3 regions of the Sutcliffiella horikoshii genome follow, and region 3 is predicted to be linked to each of the others. Evidence: riboswitches for the same ligand, from Rfam matches in the RefSeq annotation. Region 3 holds a riboswitch; each other region holds the start of a gene.
What was found. Region 3 has a riboswitch for thiamine pyrophosphate ahead of thiT (energy-coupled thiamine transporter ThiT). Riboswitches for the same ligand answer to the same signal wherever they lie in the genome.
Positions count from the first base shown of each region.

Region 1: another riboswitch for thiamine pyrophosphate. It lies ahead of tenA (thiaminase II); the one in region 3 lies ahead of thiT (energy-coupled thiamine transporter ThiT).
Region 2: another riboswitch for thiamine pyrophosphate. It lies ahead of tenA (thiaminase II); the one in region 3 lies ahead of thiT (energy-coupled thiamine transporter ThiT).

Region 1 covers NZ_CP082918.1:1,150,705-1,156,348, forward strand. Annotated here, with positions in the region: gene K7887_RS05960 (SDR family oxidoreductase) at 193-1,173, opposite strand; gene K7887_RS05965 (MFS transporter) at 1,359-2,639, shown strand; TPP riboswitch at 2,714-2,820, shown strand; gene tenA (thiaminase II) at 2,924-3,607, shown strand; gene K7887_RS05975 (ECF transporter S component) at 3,619-4,200, shown strand; gene K7887_RS05980 (ABC transporter ATP-binding protein) at 4,212-5,644, shown strand, end outside.
Region 2 covers NZ_CP082918.1:547,099-552,742, reverse strand. Annotated here, with positions in the region: gene K7887_RS02995 (helix-turn-helix transcriptional regulator) at 122-328, shown strand; gene K7887_RS02990 (hypothetical protein) at 328-813, shown strand; gene K7887_RS02985 (DUF2812 domain-containing protein) at 907-2,100, opposite strand; gene K7887_RS02980 (PadR family transcriptional regulator) at 2,097-2,390, opposite strand; gene tenA (thiaminase II) at 2,831-3,520, opposite strand; TPP riboswitch at 3,649-3,752, opposite strand; gene K7887_RS02970 (zinc-dependent alcohol dehydrogenase) at 3,920-5,053, opposite strand; gene K7887_RS02965 (MBL fold metallo-hydrolase) at 5,069-5,644, opposite strand, start outside.
Region 3 covers NZ_CP082918.1:3,444,205-3,449,848, reverse strand. Annotated here, with positions in the region: gene K7887_RS17695 (MgtC/SapB family protein) at 1-362, opposite strand, end outside; gene K7887_RS17690 (DMT family transporter) at 487-1,368, shown strand; gene K7887_RS17685 (hypothetical protein) at 1,409-1,591, opposite strand; gene thiT (energy-coupled thiamine transporter ThiT) at 1,693-2,280, opposite strand; TPP riboswitch at 2,343-2,444, opposite strand; rRNA gene K7887_RS17675 (16S ribosomal RNA) at 2,850-4,401, shown strand; rRNA gene K7887_RS17670 (23S ribosomal RNA) at 4,626-5,644, shown strand, end outside.

The DNA.
Region 1 (5,644 bases), 2.0 Mb from region 3:
GTGTAGTACGGAGGGCGCGGTCCAATTTTGGGCATGGGCCATTTATTTGGTTGGTAAACCATTTGGACTTTTGTATCCGATTGATTGATTAACAATAGTTTGACTTCAGGGTTAAATTCGTAGCTCAAAAGGATTCACTCCTTAGAAATATTTGATCAAAGTGAGGTTTAGAGAAACATCTCTATTCCTCTATCAAGAAGCCGTAAACTCTCCTCCATTTACATGCAGGACTTGCCCTGTAACGAATCGGGAGTCATCTGATGCGAGATAAACATAAGTGGGGGCTAATTCAAATGGTTGAGCTGCCCGCTTCATGGGGTTATATGCACCAAACACTGCTACTTGATCGGAAGAAAAACTTGCAGGAATTAGTGGTGTCCAAGTTCTTCCAGGTGCGACGGCATTTACGCGGATACCTTGGTCAACGATACTATTGGCAAGCGCACGTGTAAACCCGACATTCGCTGCCTTGGTAGCAGTATAATCAATCAACTGTTTTTCCCCCGCATAAGCGACTACGGAGGCGGTATTAATGATGGAACTGCCGGTTTTTAAGTAAGGCAATGCAGCTCTGGTTGTATAGAAATGGGAATAAATATTCACCTTAAACGTGTCGTCAAACTGTTCATCGGTTATATCAAGCAAACTTAGTTGTTGGAATTGTATTCCCACATGATTCACCAGAATATCCAACTTTCCGAAAGCTTGGATTGTTTGTTCTACAATTGCCACACATTGTTTCTTCTCTCTTAAATCCCCAGGCATAAGGATACATCGTTGCCCCAGCTCTTCAATCCGAGATTTTGTTCGGTTCGCATCTTCATGTTCATCAAGATAGGAGATGGCTAGATCTGCACCTTCTTTTGCATAAGAAATCGCTGTCGCTGCACCTATCCCGCTATCCCCGGCAGTAATGAGTGCAACCTTTCCCTTCAGCTTTCCACTGCCCTTATAATTTGGATTTTCAATAATGGGCTTTGGAACCATATATTTTTCCAAACCAGGCTGCTGTAACTGTCGCTGTTCCGGAAAGTTGATTGGTATTTCTTGATATTTTGTTATTTTTCCATAATTAGGGTATAAGGGGTAGGGCTCTTTTTGTTTATTCGATTCAAACCAATCTTGAAACTGTCTCAGCTCCTCCATATGCCGCTGCTTGTCAAATGAGTCCATATAAAACCTCCTTTAATCTTTCTATGCACAACTACATGTATATTTCAGTGATAACTTGGGTTATGCAATTGTTTTGTTGCTTGTTCTCCATCTCCAGACCGAGAAAAATAGAACCGACAGTCGGTTACGGGCAATTTCTAAAGAAGTTAAACTTATTTTAGATAATGAATAGTGGAGGACAAGTGATGAAAAATATGATTGCCATATTCAAGAAACCGAATTACAGTTTGCTGTTCTGGTCGTCTTTTACGTCGACAATGGGAAGTATCGTTGGTATCGCAGCTCTGATGCTGTATTTGTTGGACAGATATTCAGATCAGCCATTTTATGCAGCATTGACGGAATTAATGTATTCTTTGCCTACACTTGCTGTCTTCTTTCTGGTAGGAGTACTAGCAGATAGAATGGATCGACAGAAGATTGCTGTTTACAGTGATCTGATTTGTGCCATTTTGTCGTTGGCACTTATGGGGGCTATATATATTGATTGGATGCCGCTCGTATTCGGGTTGTTGTTCTTAAGAAGTGCTGTATCGAAATTTTTCCATCCTGCCCAGGCTGCAATCATCCAAGGAATCCTTACAAAGGATGAATATACAGTGGCAGCAGGACTAAATCAGATGACAAGCAGTTTGTTCATGCTGTTTGGCAATGCGTTAGGAATTTTTATCTACTGGACGGTAGGCCTTCAAGGTGCTATATTTGTATGCTTTGTCACTTATATGGTGAGCGCTGTTTTAATTAGGGCTTGTAAATTGGAAGAAGAGGTGGTCCTTCCGAATGGCCGACACAAATGGACGCAACTTAATGTCAGGTTTGTAGCGAATGATTTTAAAGATGGAATGCTTTATATTATAAAAAATCCTTTGTTGGTCTACCTTATCATTGGTTTCTTTGTTTTTGGGATCGTAAACGGGGGGCTTTCCGTCATGCCGGCATATATACTTAAATACAAACTTGCTCCAACAGACTACGAGCAGTTCATGATGGTGATGGGAGTAGTATTTGGCATCTCGGTTTTGATTGGAAGCATTATTGCCTCGATGATGGCGAAGAAGCTGAAACTATATCAAATGGTCATCATTGGTTTGGGTGTCTCTGGTGCTTTTGTCGTGGCTAGTGGATATAGCCCGGATATGTATTACTATTTGGCATTCACTGCTTTAATTGGTCTTGGCCTGCCTTTTGTCAACATTGGAATTGGGGGATGGCTGCCTAGGATTGTAGATCCTAAAATGATGGGCAGGGTACAGGGCTGGATTACGCCATTGATGATGTTGTCTCAGTCTATTACTCTCGGAGTCATTGCGTTGACTTTTCAAAAAATCCTTTCAGTGGAAGGGCTTCACCTTCTTGTAGGCGGCTGCTTATTGTTTGTTGGGGTTTTCTATATGTTCACCTTGCCTAAACACGCTACAGAAGAGGAAGAGTCAGCGGAAGGATTGGAAAATTCCGCTTCTGTGTAAAATTATTCTTTGACAAAATAGAAAAAGCAAATTAACATAGGTATCAGAAATTGCTTTCCGACAACTATATACGAATCTACCACTAGGGGTGCCTTTATAAGGCTGAGATTGAAGTGTGACTTCAAGACTCTTAGAACCTGATCTGGTTAACACCAGCGTAGGGAAGTGGGGTCGAGACACTTTTCATTTAAAAGTTCAGCTGTATTAGTGTATTCACCACCTTCTTTGCGCAAGCGAGGAAGGTGGTTTTTTGCATTTACTAACATTTTTAGGAGGAATGGAGAATGAAATTTTCACAGTTGGTAAGAGAGAAAGCGGATTACATTTGGGAGGCGAGCTTCCATCACCCATTTGTAAAAGGGATAGCAGATGGAACTTTATCATTGGAGTCGTTTAAATATTATGTACTGCAGGATGCCTATTATTTAAGCCATTTTGCAAAAGTTCAAGCATATGCCGGAGCAAAGGCTTTTGATTTACAAACGACAGCAAGACTAGCAGCACATGCACAAGGTACATATGAAGCGGAATTATCCTTGCACGAAAATTTTTCAAAACGCCTTGGGGTGACAGAGGCAGAGAAGGCGGCATTCCAGGCAGCTCCGACCGCACACGCTTATACTTCCCATATGTATCGTGCTGTATTGACCGGTGGGTTGGGAGAAGTGATTGCAGCCCTGCTTCCTTGCTACTGGTTATATTATGAAATTGGTGAGAGATTAAAAGATTGCACTCCAGCGGAACCGATCTATCAAGAATGGATTGCAGCATATGGTGGAGAATGGTTCAAGGAGCTTGTGGAAGAGCAGATCAATAGATTGGATGAATTGGCAGACAAGGCAACCGAGGAAGAGAAAGCCAGAAGGCTTGAATATTTCATCATCAGCAGTCAGTATGAATATTCCTTCTGGGAAATGGCCTACACTTTGGAAAAGTGGCCGGTATCTGAAGCCGCAGTGAAGGCTTAGGGGGAATTAATATGAACAAAGGATTAAAGCTTACAGATATATTGGTGACGGTCATTATTGCATTGGTGTTTGGGGTTGTTTATAAAATTTGGGCCCCGGTTTATAACGTGCTAGCTCCATTCGGATTGCAGCTTCAAGAGCTGACATATGGCATGTGGTTCATTGCTGCAACGGTTGCTTATCTACTGATCAGAAAAGCCGGTGTCGCTTTTCTGGCGGAAGTGGCAGCCGCATCAGGTGAATTCTTGGTAGGGTCTGAATATGGATTGATGGTGTTGATATATGGTGTCGTACAAGGGCTTTTTGCTGAAATGGTATTCATGGCTTTCCGCTATAAGCGGTTTGATGTGCTTGTCGCATCTCTTGCAGGTGCCGCAGCAGGTGTAGGTTCGCTTCTATTGGACCTTTTTAGAGGATACCTGTTTGATTATGTATGGTGGAATGTCACATTGCTAATATCTTTCCGTTTGATCGGAGCGGTCCTTTTAGCGGGAGTACTTGCTTATGTTTTGGTAAAAGCGCTAGAGGCAACGGGAGTCACAAGTCTTTTAAGACCGGTGAGCAAGGAGGATTATGACTCCTTAAGGCAATAGGAGGTAAGAGAATGGAAACAATCATACGATTAGACCATTTAAGACTGAAATATCCAGGTGGCGATAAAATCTTTGAAGACTTATCCTTCGAGATTAGAAAAGGGGAAAAGGTATTGATCCTTGGCCCCTCCGGAAGCGGGAAATCGACTCTTATTCAAGTGTTGGCAGGACTCATTCCCAAAGTGGTGGAAGTGCCGATGATTGTGAAAGAGCAGCTTTTGCCCAATTCATGGGGATATGTCTTCCAAGACCCGGATGCACAGTTTTGTATGCCCTATGTGGATGAAGAACTTGCGTTTTTACTGGAAAACCTCGCCGTTCCAAGAGAGAAGATGGGAAGACGGATTGTAGAAGCCCTTGATTTGGTGGGGTTGGACTTACCGAATTTCCACATGAAAATCCAGCAACTCTCAGGAGGGATGAAGCAGCGGCTTGCCATTGCTTCTGTCCTCGCGATGGAGCCAGATGTACTCTTTTTGGATGAACCGACCGCGTTATTAGATCCAGAAGGTACCAGGGAAGTATGGGATACCATTAAGAAAGTGGCAGATGATAAAACCGTCATCATCGTGGAGCATAAAGTGGAGCAGCTGCTTGATTTTGTGGAAAGGATCATTGTGTTGGATGACGCTGGAAATATAATTGCTGATGGTAAGACGCAAGATGTCTTTAAAACCTCGCTTTCTCATTTAAACCAATATGGAATATGGTACCCAGGTGCTTGGGAGAATTATTTGAAAAACAGAAAACCCTTCTCCATGCTTAACATGGAGGCTGAAACGGTGTTAAAAGTAAACGGTTATTCAGGCTTTCGTGGGAAAGAGAAAAAGATTTATGTGGAGGAAGCGGAAATTCGTAAGGGAGAATGGATTTCCGTGGTAGGGGAAAATGGGGCTGGAAAAAGCACATTGCTGGAATCGTTAATGAAGTTGTTAAAGACAGAAGGAACCCTCGAAATTAATGGGGAAAAGGTCATAAATATCCCCACTGACAAGGTAACTTTCGTTTTCCAGAACCCTGAATTCCAATTTGTAACCAAATCTGTGGAAGCGGAAGTTGCTTATACACTGCGCCTAAAGAAAATGGACGAAGGATTGGTATTGGAAAAGGTAGAGGAAATGCTGAGACTTTTCCAATTGGACCACGTGCGTCATCACCATCCATACCAATTATCCGTTGGCCAAAAGCGCAGGCTGAGCGTAGCGGCTGCTGTCATCCATCAGCCGAGTATTCTTCTATTGGATGAACCGACATTTGGCCAGGACAGTAGAAACACATTTGCCATGCTGGAATGGTTGGAAGCATTAAAGGAAGCAGGCGTCGCTATCTTGATGGTTACACATGATGAGAACATTGTTACCGAGTTTGCTGACACCATTTGGACAGTAAAGGATGGAAACCTTATTGATATGAGGAGTAAGGAGAGATTAAGAGGCAGGGGAGA
Region 2 (5,644 bases), 1.4 Mb from region 3:
GGAACCTGTCCCCACAACCTATTTTGTAAAGCATGCTTGACATTTCACCAAATGTAAAGTACGCTTTACTTACAACCGATTGTAAAGCTAGCTTTACAAAAATAATTGAGGTGTGGAAAAGTTGAAAAATCGGATTAAAGATCTGCGCAAAGCTGCGAAGATGACCCAAGAGGACCTAGCCGTAAAGGTAGGCGTCTCGAGACAGTCCATCATTGCGATTGAATCGGGAAAGTACAATCCATCACTTGAACTAGCATATAACATTTCAAAGGTATTCGATTGCATCATTGAAGAGGTCTTTATTTTAGAAGAAGGGGGAGAAGAATAATGGAGGTACAAATTGGTGGGTTGGTAGGATTATATGGAGGAGCTGTGATAGGTATATTAGCTTGGTGGTTTGGCCGCCGTATGGCCAAAAAGCAGCGTGGATTGGATGAACTGCATGACCATATTTGGCAAAAGGCCCGGTCCATTTCTTGGTTCTTCACCCTTGCTTCCATTTATTTATTATTTACGTTGATCATGTTCGGTATGGAGTTAAGGCCCGCCATCGTTCTTGCTGTCATTATGGTTGTTCACATGACGAGCTGGGGATTTACAGGCATGATCTTGTCCATCAATATGAATATGTCGGAGCCGTTGAAGCCCTCTAAAGTCAAATTCGGTATTTTCATTGTGGCCTTGTCCGTTATTTGTTTTGGAATCCTATCTATTACTACCGGCAACTGGTGGTTCCTGCTTGCCAGCGTTCCACCAAACACCATTGGGATTATATTTGCATTGACACCGGACAAAAGCAGTGAAGATTTTTGATGAAAAAGCAATAGTTCTTTGTAGGACATCTATGAAAATGACCATTAAAACCGTGGGGTTCTAATGGTCATTTTATTATTGCTTCATCTACCTTCAAGCTCTCCGCAGCCTAAAGTAATACATCCAAGTCTTTGTGATGAATGTACCGAACACGAGAATACAAAGGAAAAACATAATGGTATTGGTATCATGTAACGTCCACGCCTCTTCTTTTCGAAACAGAAAGCCTATGTTTATGCTGGCGATGAACATATACATTAGAACCATCGGTAGGAAGATCACGGTATAAGAGAAGGCGACTTTCTTTGCTTGCTTGAGCTTGTGCGTTTTGTCGCTGTACAAGGCTGGTGGTGTTTCGCCTTCTTCGTATTCCTTGCTCCAGATGGTCCATTTTTGGATGGCACCCTTGGAGCTGAATATATCCTTCCAACCTGCTTGTCTATGAATCTCGAAATAACTATCATTCGATAGATTTTGGTAGTCTGCGCTGTATTTGATATGTTGTGGCTCGCCTTCTCGGAAATAGAAGGTGGTGCCAAGTTTGCTGACGCGGTGGAGGCGATTTCCTTCTGCTGCGTGTTGCTCTAGCCACTTTTCCAGTTTATCAGGCGAGTACATCCAGCCGAATTTGCGGCGTTTAATGATTAGTCCATCTCGTTTTAGTTGTTTTTCTTCTGCTTTCGTAAGGTTTTTCTTATCTAGGGTGTGTTGGGACGAATATGTTGTTTGGTTCTCTTGTGACAGGGATTTGTTTGTTTTCTTTATTTTCCAAACAGAGTAGATCATAAAAAAGTAGAAAGCGGTACTTAGGGCTGAGCCGGTGTAGGTGATGATCCAGAGTGGACTTTCCACTACTTCCACGTTTCCGTCACTTGCAAAAAAGACGGTGGAGAAGAGGGCTATGTTTACCAGCATTGCACCGGTTATGTAGATGAGTATGGCCATGAATGCATAAAAGATATAGTTGTTTCGTTTGATGATGGCGTCGCGACTTGTGGAAGTAGTCACTTCTGCCTGCGGTTTCTCGTTTGCGATCACATACCACTTGCCACTTTGGGTGACTTTTTCCCAGCCGTCATTGCGCATGGTGTTGGAAAGGGTTGCGGGTTTTATTTTGTCGTAGCCGATTCGGTAGGTTACGTCTTTTGGGTTGCCCTTTTCGAAAGTGAAGCGGCGTTTGAAGCGGTTAAGCTGTGTTAGGTGATAGCCTGCTTTTGCCTGGTCGGTAAGCAATTGTTCGGTTTTCTGTACATCGTAGCTCCATAATGGTTTGATGATTGTTTTCATAGGAATTCCCCCTCGTACTTCAATGCGTTTCCGTGAAGCTCCTTCAATCGCTCGATTTCTGCGGTAATCAGCTCTTTGCCGCTATCGGTGATTTCGTACACCGTTTTCCGCTCGGCATCCGCAAACACGGTGATAACTCCATCCTTTTGCATTTTCGTCAGCGTTCCGTAAATGGTTCCAGAGCCCAGGCGGATACGACCGTTAGAGATTTCTTCGACGTGTTTGATGATTCCATAGCCATGGCGCGGTTCTGTCAATGACAGCAATATGTAGAATGCGGTTTCAGTCATGGGTATGTATTTTTTTATGATTTTGGATAGATCCAATATGGTCACCTCTATCTTTCAAGTGTGTCGCGTTGTGACATATGTCGTAGTTTGACTATATCACGGTGCGACATATTTATGCAAGGGGATTTTGGGTGGAGGGGACAGGCACGGTGGCCCAGTTTTTAGTGGTTTAGCTTTTGTGGATAGCTAGAAGATATTTTAAAATAGCATGCAAAAATGGTTGAGGTTTGTCGAATGGTTTTTAGAACTTTTGTTACAATGATGAATTTCAGTTTCTACAAACGTTTGTTTAATTTTTATTATTCTATGAAAGTACTAAAAAATAAAAAAATGCAGGTAATCATTATGATCACCTGCATTTTTCAAACCTCTCTCATTCAAAAAATTATACTAGCCGGTCATAGGACCTTTACTGTACCCTAATGTTACTAAACTATCTACTAAACTCTAACCCGATCCAAAGCAACAGGCCACTTTTCCTGCGTATAAGCCATTGTCCAAAATTGGTGTTCTAATTGTGTGCTCGTTATAAAATGGTCTCGCATACGTTGTTTTTCTTCTTCACCTGCTGTTGATGCACAAGCATCAATTTTGTCCATGAACACTTGTGTGATCGAAGTCACTTCCTCGTTTCCGTAAAACATGATCCATTCATAAAAAGGATGATCAGGTGTTGGCTTCACTTCTTGAATAAGCTTTTTCCCAATTTCCCAATATGTCCAAGGGCAAGGGGCAAGGGCAGCAAGTGTTTCGCCTAGTGTCCCGTTTGCTGCCGCTTCCATCATATGCCGTGTATAGTGGTGGGCAGTCGGAGCAAGTGGTGCTTTTTGTAATTCCTCATAACGCACGCCAGCTACTTCACAAAAATTATTGTGTGGATGCACCTCAGAATTTAACACAAACCCTATTTGTTGTTGAAAAAATGCCATATCTTCCCGGTCGGTGCATTTAGAAACAGCCAGACCATAAATTCTGCAAAAAGTTGATAGATACTCAAAATCTTGCTCTACATAATGAATAAGTGCCTCTTTTGGTACATTTCCTCCCCCGATCCCTTTTACAAACGGATGTTCAAAAATCGCCTGAAAAATGGGATCTGCCTCTCTTCGTAACTGCTCTGAAAACTTCATGTCGTATTCCTCCTCAAAATTAATTAGGAGAATACCCACCTTTTCCCAAAGAAGAAGCAAGCCTAGCTATTTTAACGAAAAAAGCTCCTCTTCCATGGGAAAGAGGAGCATGAGAATATGTACGTACTAAACTCAATGCACCACTTTCCTCCGCTGGTATCACCCAGATCAGGTTCAAAGGGTCCGTCGCGTAAAGCTCCGTCTCAGCCTATTGGCTCCCCTAGTGGATATTCTATATGAATATATTACAATATATAGTTATTTATTCCAAGCGTTTTATATTTTGAAGACAGGGACCTTGAACTAAGTCGGTCGAAGTACCAGCTGCTACTTGACCCTTAATCAACTTGTCCTTTACGAGGGGTACATTATATTGCCCCCTCGCTTTAACGGACCCAATCATGGCTTCAAAATCACCTTAATACAGTCATCTTCTTTTTTGTTAAATATGTCGTATCCATGCGCTGCCTCATCCAAGGACATTTTATGTGTAATGATTTTGGTCGGATCAAGTTTCCCACTCTTAATTTGATCATACAGGTGTGGCATAAAATGACGAGCTGGGGCCTGTCCCATTCTTATATTGATGTTCCTGGTGAAAAACGGTCCTAGCGGGAACATATTGTACAATCCGCCATACACACCTGTAATCTGTAACGTACCTGCTTTTCGCACGGCTTTGGTGGCAATTTGGATCGGGCCAAGTGTTCCGCCTTGAAGTTTCATTTTTTGCTCGACCCATTCTAGCGGGGACTTTTTCCCGTCCATCCCGACGCAGTCGATGACAACGTCGGCTCCGCCTTTTGTCACTTCCTTGAGGGTTTCGCCCATGTCGTCATATTTGGTGAAATCGAAGACTTCTGTTTGCATGTGTTGCTTGGAGTGCTGTAGCCTGTTGCCAATGTAATCGACGGCGATGACTCGTTTGGCACCTTTTTGCCAGGCGAATTGCTGGGCCATGAGTCCTACAGGTCCGCAGCCTAGGACAATGACCGTGTCTCCCTCTTTCACACCTGCATTCACCACGCTCCAGTAGGCAGTTGGCAAGACGTCCGATAAGAGGAGGAGTGATTCATCCTCCAGCTCGCAGTCCTCCGGGATGACAAATGGGGTAAAGTTGCCAAACGGGACGCGCAGGTATTCTGCCTGTCCGCCAGGATGATTTCCGAATTTTTCGGAGTAGCCGAAATATCCTCCGGAGTCATAGTGCGGGTTGGAGTTATCACATTGACTTTCCAGCTCGTGTTCGCAGTAATGGCATCTTCCGCAAGCGACGGTAAATGGGATGACAACGCGGTCACCCTTTTTCACCTTTGTCACGTCCGGTCCCACTTCCTCCACAATCCCCATTGGTTCGTGCCCGATGATATAGCCGATCGGTAATGGGAAATTCCCTTGGTATAGATGAAGATCCGATCCACAGATGGCAGTCGAAGTTATCCTGATAATGACGTCTTCACGGTCCTGAATTTTTGGTGCTTCTACTTTTTTTACCACTACTGTGTTTTTCCCTTGGTAGGTGACTGCTTTCATGATGTTCTCCTTTTGTTATACATATTTTCCGTAGTCCGGAATAGCGATTGATTCAAAATTTTGTACAAGTTTAGTGAGTCCTTGGGCCAGTTCCTCACCTTCCATGGCCGGCCCATGACCAGTGACGGCAACTTGCGGCTTTAACGCTTCCATTTTTTTCACTGATTCCCATGCCGCGTGCCAATCCGTTGTAAAATACCGCGGCGGCCCGCAGACTTCCTGTTGTTGGACAAGCACTTTATACAGCGAGTCCTGCCTTACTGTGACAAACGCATCCCCTGCGATGAGGGTGCGGTCTGACTCGCGAAACAGAGAGACATGTCCCGGCGAGTGACCTGGCGTGTGAATCCAGCGCCAGCCTTCCATACCCGGTACAGTACCGTCAGCAGGGAGTGCATGGACATGCCCGCTGAGATCGGTTGTTTCGTTGGGAAAATAGGAGGACACTTTCGCAACGAGGCCCCCTTCTACACTCGGATCCGGCTCAGGATAATCGCTTTTTCCGGTCAGGTACGGAAGCTCCAGCTCATGCGCATACACCGGAACCTCCCAATGCCGCACCAGCTCCACCGACGCCCCGACATGATCAAA
Region 3 (5,644 bases):
CCAATAGTAATTCCAAGTGCAGCGGATGCCAATACTAGGGCAGCTGTTGTCAGTCCTGAAATAGCCTCGTTACTTCTTCTTAAAATTACTCCTGCTCCTAAAAATCCAATACCGCTAATAACATATGAAGGAATTCGTCCAGGATCCATCGGTCTTGAGTATTCCTTAGAATAGAGAAAAGCAGATTCATAAGAAACGATGGTTAGAAGACATGCCATCACGGAGACGATTACGCAGGTTTTCAGTCCGAGTGGTTTTCCTTTTAATTCGCGTTCTAACCCTATTATTATTCCAGCTATTGAAGCAAAAACAAGTTTTACAATAAAATCGTATTCATCAAAATATTCCATGAACAATTCCATAAGGCCCCTCCTGTAACTAGAAAAGATATGATATTCTATATAAAAATAGTTATTAGTAAATTATAACAATATTCTGTAAAATTAGAAAGTTATTAAAAAATACTAACAGTTTGGGTGAAGGCAAATGAATAAGTGGTTTAATCCATACGTGGCTCTCGCGGTGGGAGTAGTTACTGTATCCACATCCGCCATTTTCGTGAAATTAGCGGATGCCCCTGCTGGAGTGGTAGCCTTCTACCGGTTGTTTTTCTCCGTAATACTACTACTACCCATATTTCTATATAAATATGTTGGGGAATTAAAGGATATTTCGAAGAGGGATTGGCTCTTCTCTGCGTTGGCAGGTGTATTCTTGGCGTTTCATTTTATTCTATGGTTTGAATCCTTAAACTATACCAGTGTAGCAAGTTCAACAGTGCTCGTAACCCTCCAGCCTTTATTTGCGTTTATTGGAACTTATTTGTTTTTCCAAGAAAGGCTCAGCACAAAAGCTATTGTAAGCGGATTGATGGCAATAGCCGGTAGTGTAATCATCAGTTGGGGTGATTTTCAGATTAGCGGAATGGCTTTATTTGGAGATGTATTGGCATTGGTGGCCTGTGCGCTTGTGACAGCATATCTGTTGTTCGGACAAGATGTCAGAAAAAGGCTGTCTTTAATAACTTATACATTTATTGTTTATGGGATTTGTTGCATTACTTTGCTTTTCTATGTACTAGTAACTGGGGAGTCTCTAACAGGATATTCTTCCACAGATTGGTTTTGGTTCTTAATGCTTGCAATCATTCCAACATTACTGGGCCACTCTTTTTTCAATTGGGCTGTTAAATATATCAGCACCAATGTCATTTCCATGAGCATTTTATTTGAACCGATTGGTGCAGCAGTACTCGCTTATTTTGTATTAAACGAAATGGTAACATGGACCCAATTCACAGGAGGATTGCTTGTGATGCTCAGTGTTGGTTATTTCTTAAGAGATAATCGTAAAAAAAATGAAAACTAAAAGCCGACACATTGTCGGCTTTATCTATTATATGTATAAATCATTGGAGTCTGGTGGCCATCATTGCAAAAAAGATGCCTAGTGAAAGGCTCACAATGAACCCTTCTCCGCGTACATTTCCTTCTTCATCACTTATACGCAACCCCTCAAAATATGCAAACAGTAATAAGCCAATTGAAGTCAGTAATGCTACAATAAATGCTGCGTATTTTACAAGATCCATATCTTATCCTCCTGTTTCACTTATTACTAGATTGTATGAGGGACTTTAATAGAACATTCTAGTAAATTTCTCGTAAAAAAAAGCTGGCCGTAGAGGCCAGCTTAAGCAACGGAATTATTAAAGGTAAATATTCGAGGGACTGTTTTAATCAAGAGTACCGTCACGATTGTGGCTATTACAAAACTCGGTAACATAAATGAGCCGTTATAAAGCAACGAATATAGCCATACTGGTTGCCCTTCTGGTGCCAGATAGTCAAAGTAGATTATTCCAGCAGTATAATGAGCCAAGAATCTTAGAAGGCAACCTATAAAAGAGGCAATACTTACATACATCACAAGCTTTTTTATCTCATCTCTCTTAGCGGATGTCGCAACTTGACTCGCTACAACTCCTGCAAAACCTAGAGAAGTAAATGCCACTATATAATCCAGAAAAATTTGAACTGGATCGATTCCCCAGAAGGTACCTGTTACTATCTGAAGTAGACCAAGAATAAAACCAGATAATATTCCGCCTTTTATTCCCCAGCGAAAGGCCATGATAAATACCGGTACCATTGAGATAGTTATTGCGCCACCTTGTGGCCATATCTGTAAAGATAAAACCCCGGCCAATAAGTCAAGTAAGTAAGCAAGAGCTCCAAAAATAGCAACTTCAACTAGAAATAATGTGTTATTCTTCTTCATGAATATCCCCCTTAACATAAAAAAAGCAATAAAGGAGGCCCTTTATTGCTTAAATGAAATAAGTAATAAATCCGCCACATCCCTACGATAGTACTAACTAACAGGTTCAAAGGGTCAGAACATCAAGTTCACTCTCAGCCGTTAAGGCCCCCCTCGTGGAAAAGAATTCAATTGTCTTCCTTCATCATACATAACCCACAAGAAAACGACAAGTTTTTTCAAAAGCAAACTATAATAGAAGAAGTAAGTTGTGTATATTCCATTAACAGAACCTCTATCAAAAATATTGAAAAAAAGTATTGCAATATAGTTGTAGAGGTGGTATATTTAATTTCGTCGCTGCGAGGGCAGTGATGAGATGTGAAAATGCTACTTCAAAAAAACAAAAAACAGCTTGACTTTAAAACGACAAGTTGTTATGATTAGGAAGTCGCTTTTGAGCGAATCTTGTAAGAAAATGATCTTTGAAAACTAAACAAAACAACAGCGTCATAACGTCGGTTCTACGGAACTGGCAAAATGATTTAAGTAACACAAGCTAGCAAATTTTGAGCAAAAGCTCAGACTCTTTATTGGAGAGTTTGATCCTGGCTCAGGACGAACGCTGGCGGCGTGCCTAATACATGCAAGTCGAGCGGACCTTTCAAAAGCTTGCTTTTGAAAGGTCAGCGGCGGACGGGTGAGTAACACGTGGGCAACCTGCCTGTAAGACTGGGATAACTTCGGGAAACCGGAGCTAATACCGGATAATATAAGGAACCTCCTGGTTCTTTATTGAAAGATGGTTTCGGCTATCACTTACAGATGGGCCCGCGGCGCATTAGCTAGTTGGTGAGGTAACGGCTCACCAAGGCAACGATGCGTAGCCGACCTGAGAGGGTGATCGGCCACACTGGGACTGAGACACGGCCCAGACTCCTACGGGAGGCAGCAGTAGGGAATCTTCCACAATGGACGAAAGTCTGATGGAGCAACGCCGCGTGAGCGATGAAGGCCTTCGGGTCGTAAAGCTCTGTTGTTAGGGAAGAACAAGTGCGAGAGTAACTGCTCGCACCTTGACGGTACCTAACCAGAAAGCCACGGCTAACTACGTGCCAGCAGCCGCGGTAATACGTAGGTGGCAAGCGTTGTCCGGAATTATTGGGCGTAAAGCGCGCGCAGGTGGTCCTTTAAGTCTGATGTGAAAGCCCACGGCTCAACCGTGGAGGGTCATTGGAAACTGGGGGACTTGAGTGCAGAAGAGGAAAGTGGAATTCCAAGTGTAGCGGTGAAATGCGTAGAGATTTGGAGGAACACCAGTGGCGAAGGCGACTTTCTGGTCTGTAACTGACACTGAGGCGCGAAAGCGTGGGGAGCAAACAGGATTAGATACCCTGGTAGTCCACGCCGTAAACGATGAGTGCTAAGTGTTAGAGGGTTTCCGCCCTTTAGTGCTGCAGCTAACGCATTAAGCACTCCGCCTGGGGAGTACGGTCGCAAGACTGAAACTCAAAGGAATTGACGGGGGCCCGCACAAGCGGTGGAGCATGTGGTTTAATTCGAAGCAACGCGAAGAACCTTACCAGGTCTTGACATCCTCTGACACTCCTAGAGATAGGACGTTCCCCTTCGGGGGACAGAGTGACAGGTGGTGCATGGTTGTCGTCAGCTCGTGTCGTGAGATGTTGGGTTAAGTCCCGCAACGAGCGCAACCCTTGATCTTAGTTGCCAGCATTCAGTTGGGCACTCTAAGGTGACTGCCGGTGACAAACCGGAGGAAGGTGGGGATGACGTCAAATCATCATGCCCCTTATGACCTGGGCTACACACGTGCTACAATGGACGGTACAAAGGGCAGCAAAACCGCGAGGTCGAGCCAATCCCATAAAACCGTTCTCAGTTCGGATTGCAGGCTGCAACTCGCCTGCATGAAGCCGGAATCGCTAGTAATCGCGGATCAGCATGCCGCGGTGAATACGTTCCCGGGCCTTGTACACACCGCCCGTCACACCACGAGAGTTTGTAACACCCGAAGTCGGTGGGGTAACCTTTTGGAGCCAGCCGCCTAAGGTGGGACAGATGATTGGGGTGAAGTCGTAACAAGGTAGCCGTATCGGAAGGTGCGGCTGGATCACCTCCTTTCTAAGGAATGTACGCTTGTTGTTTTGTTTAGTTTTGAGAGAGCATTCTCTCAAAAATGACAGTTCTTATGAATTGTCGCAGATAAATCATTCGATTTATCTCTGTTGTTCCTTGAAAACTAGATAATGTAACTAATATCAAGATATTCACAAAATATCGTTCATCTTAGTAATTTTCTTTATAGATATCATCGCTGATATCGACACATGACCATATTGGTCAACGGTTAAGTTATTAAGGGCGCACGGTGGATGCCTTGGCACTAGGAGCCGATGAAGGACGGGACTAACACCGATATGCTTCGGGGAGCTGTAAGTAAGCTTTGATCCGGAGATTTCCGAATGGGGAAACCCACTGCTCGTAATGGAGCAGTATCCTTATCTGAATACATAGGGTATGGAAGGCAGACCCGGGGAACTGAAACATCTTAGTACCCGGAGGAAGAGAAAGCAAACGCGATTTCCTGAGTAGCGGCGAGCGAAACGGAATTAGCCCAAACCAAGAGGCTTGCCTCTTGGGGTTGTAGGACACTCAACATGGAGTTACAAAGGAACGGGGTAAATGAAGCGATCTGGAAAGGTCCGTCATAGAAGGTAAAAACCCTGTAGTTGAAACTTCGTTCCCTCCTGAGTGGATCCTGAGTACGGCGGGACACGAGAAATCCCGTCGGAAGCAGGGAGGACCATCTCCCAAGGCTAAATACTCCCTAGTGACCGATAGTGAACCAGTACCGTGAGGGAAAGGTGAAAAGCACCCCGGAAGGGGAGTGAAATAGATCCTGAAACCGTGTGCCTACAAGTAGTTAGAGCCCGTTAATGGGTGATAGCGTGCCTTTTGTAGAATGAACCGGCGAGTTACGATCCCGTGCAAGGTTAAGTCGATGAGACGGAGCCGTAGCGAAAGCGAGTCTGAATAGGGCGCATGAGTACGTGGTCGTAGACCCGAAACCAGGTGATCTACCCATGTCCAGGGTGAAGTTCAGGTAACACTGAATGGAGGCCCGAACCGACTCACGTTGAAAAGTGAGCGGATGAGGTGTGGGTAGGGGTGAAATGCCAATCGAACCTGGAGATAGCTGGTTCTCTCCGAAATAGCTTTAGGGCTAGCCTCATGTGTTAGAGTCTTGGAGGTAGAGCACTGATTGGACTAGGGGTCCTCATCGGATTACCGAATTCAGTCAAACTCCGAATGCCAAAGACTTATCCATGGGAGTCAGACTGCGAGTGATAAGATCCGTAGTCAA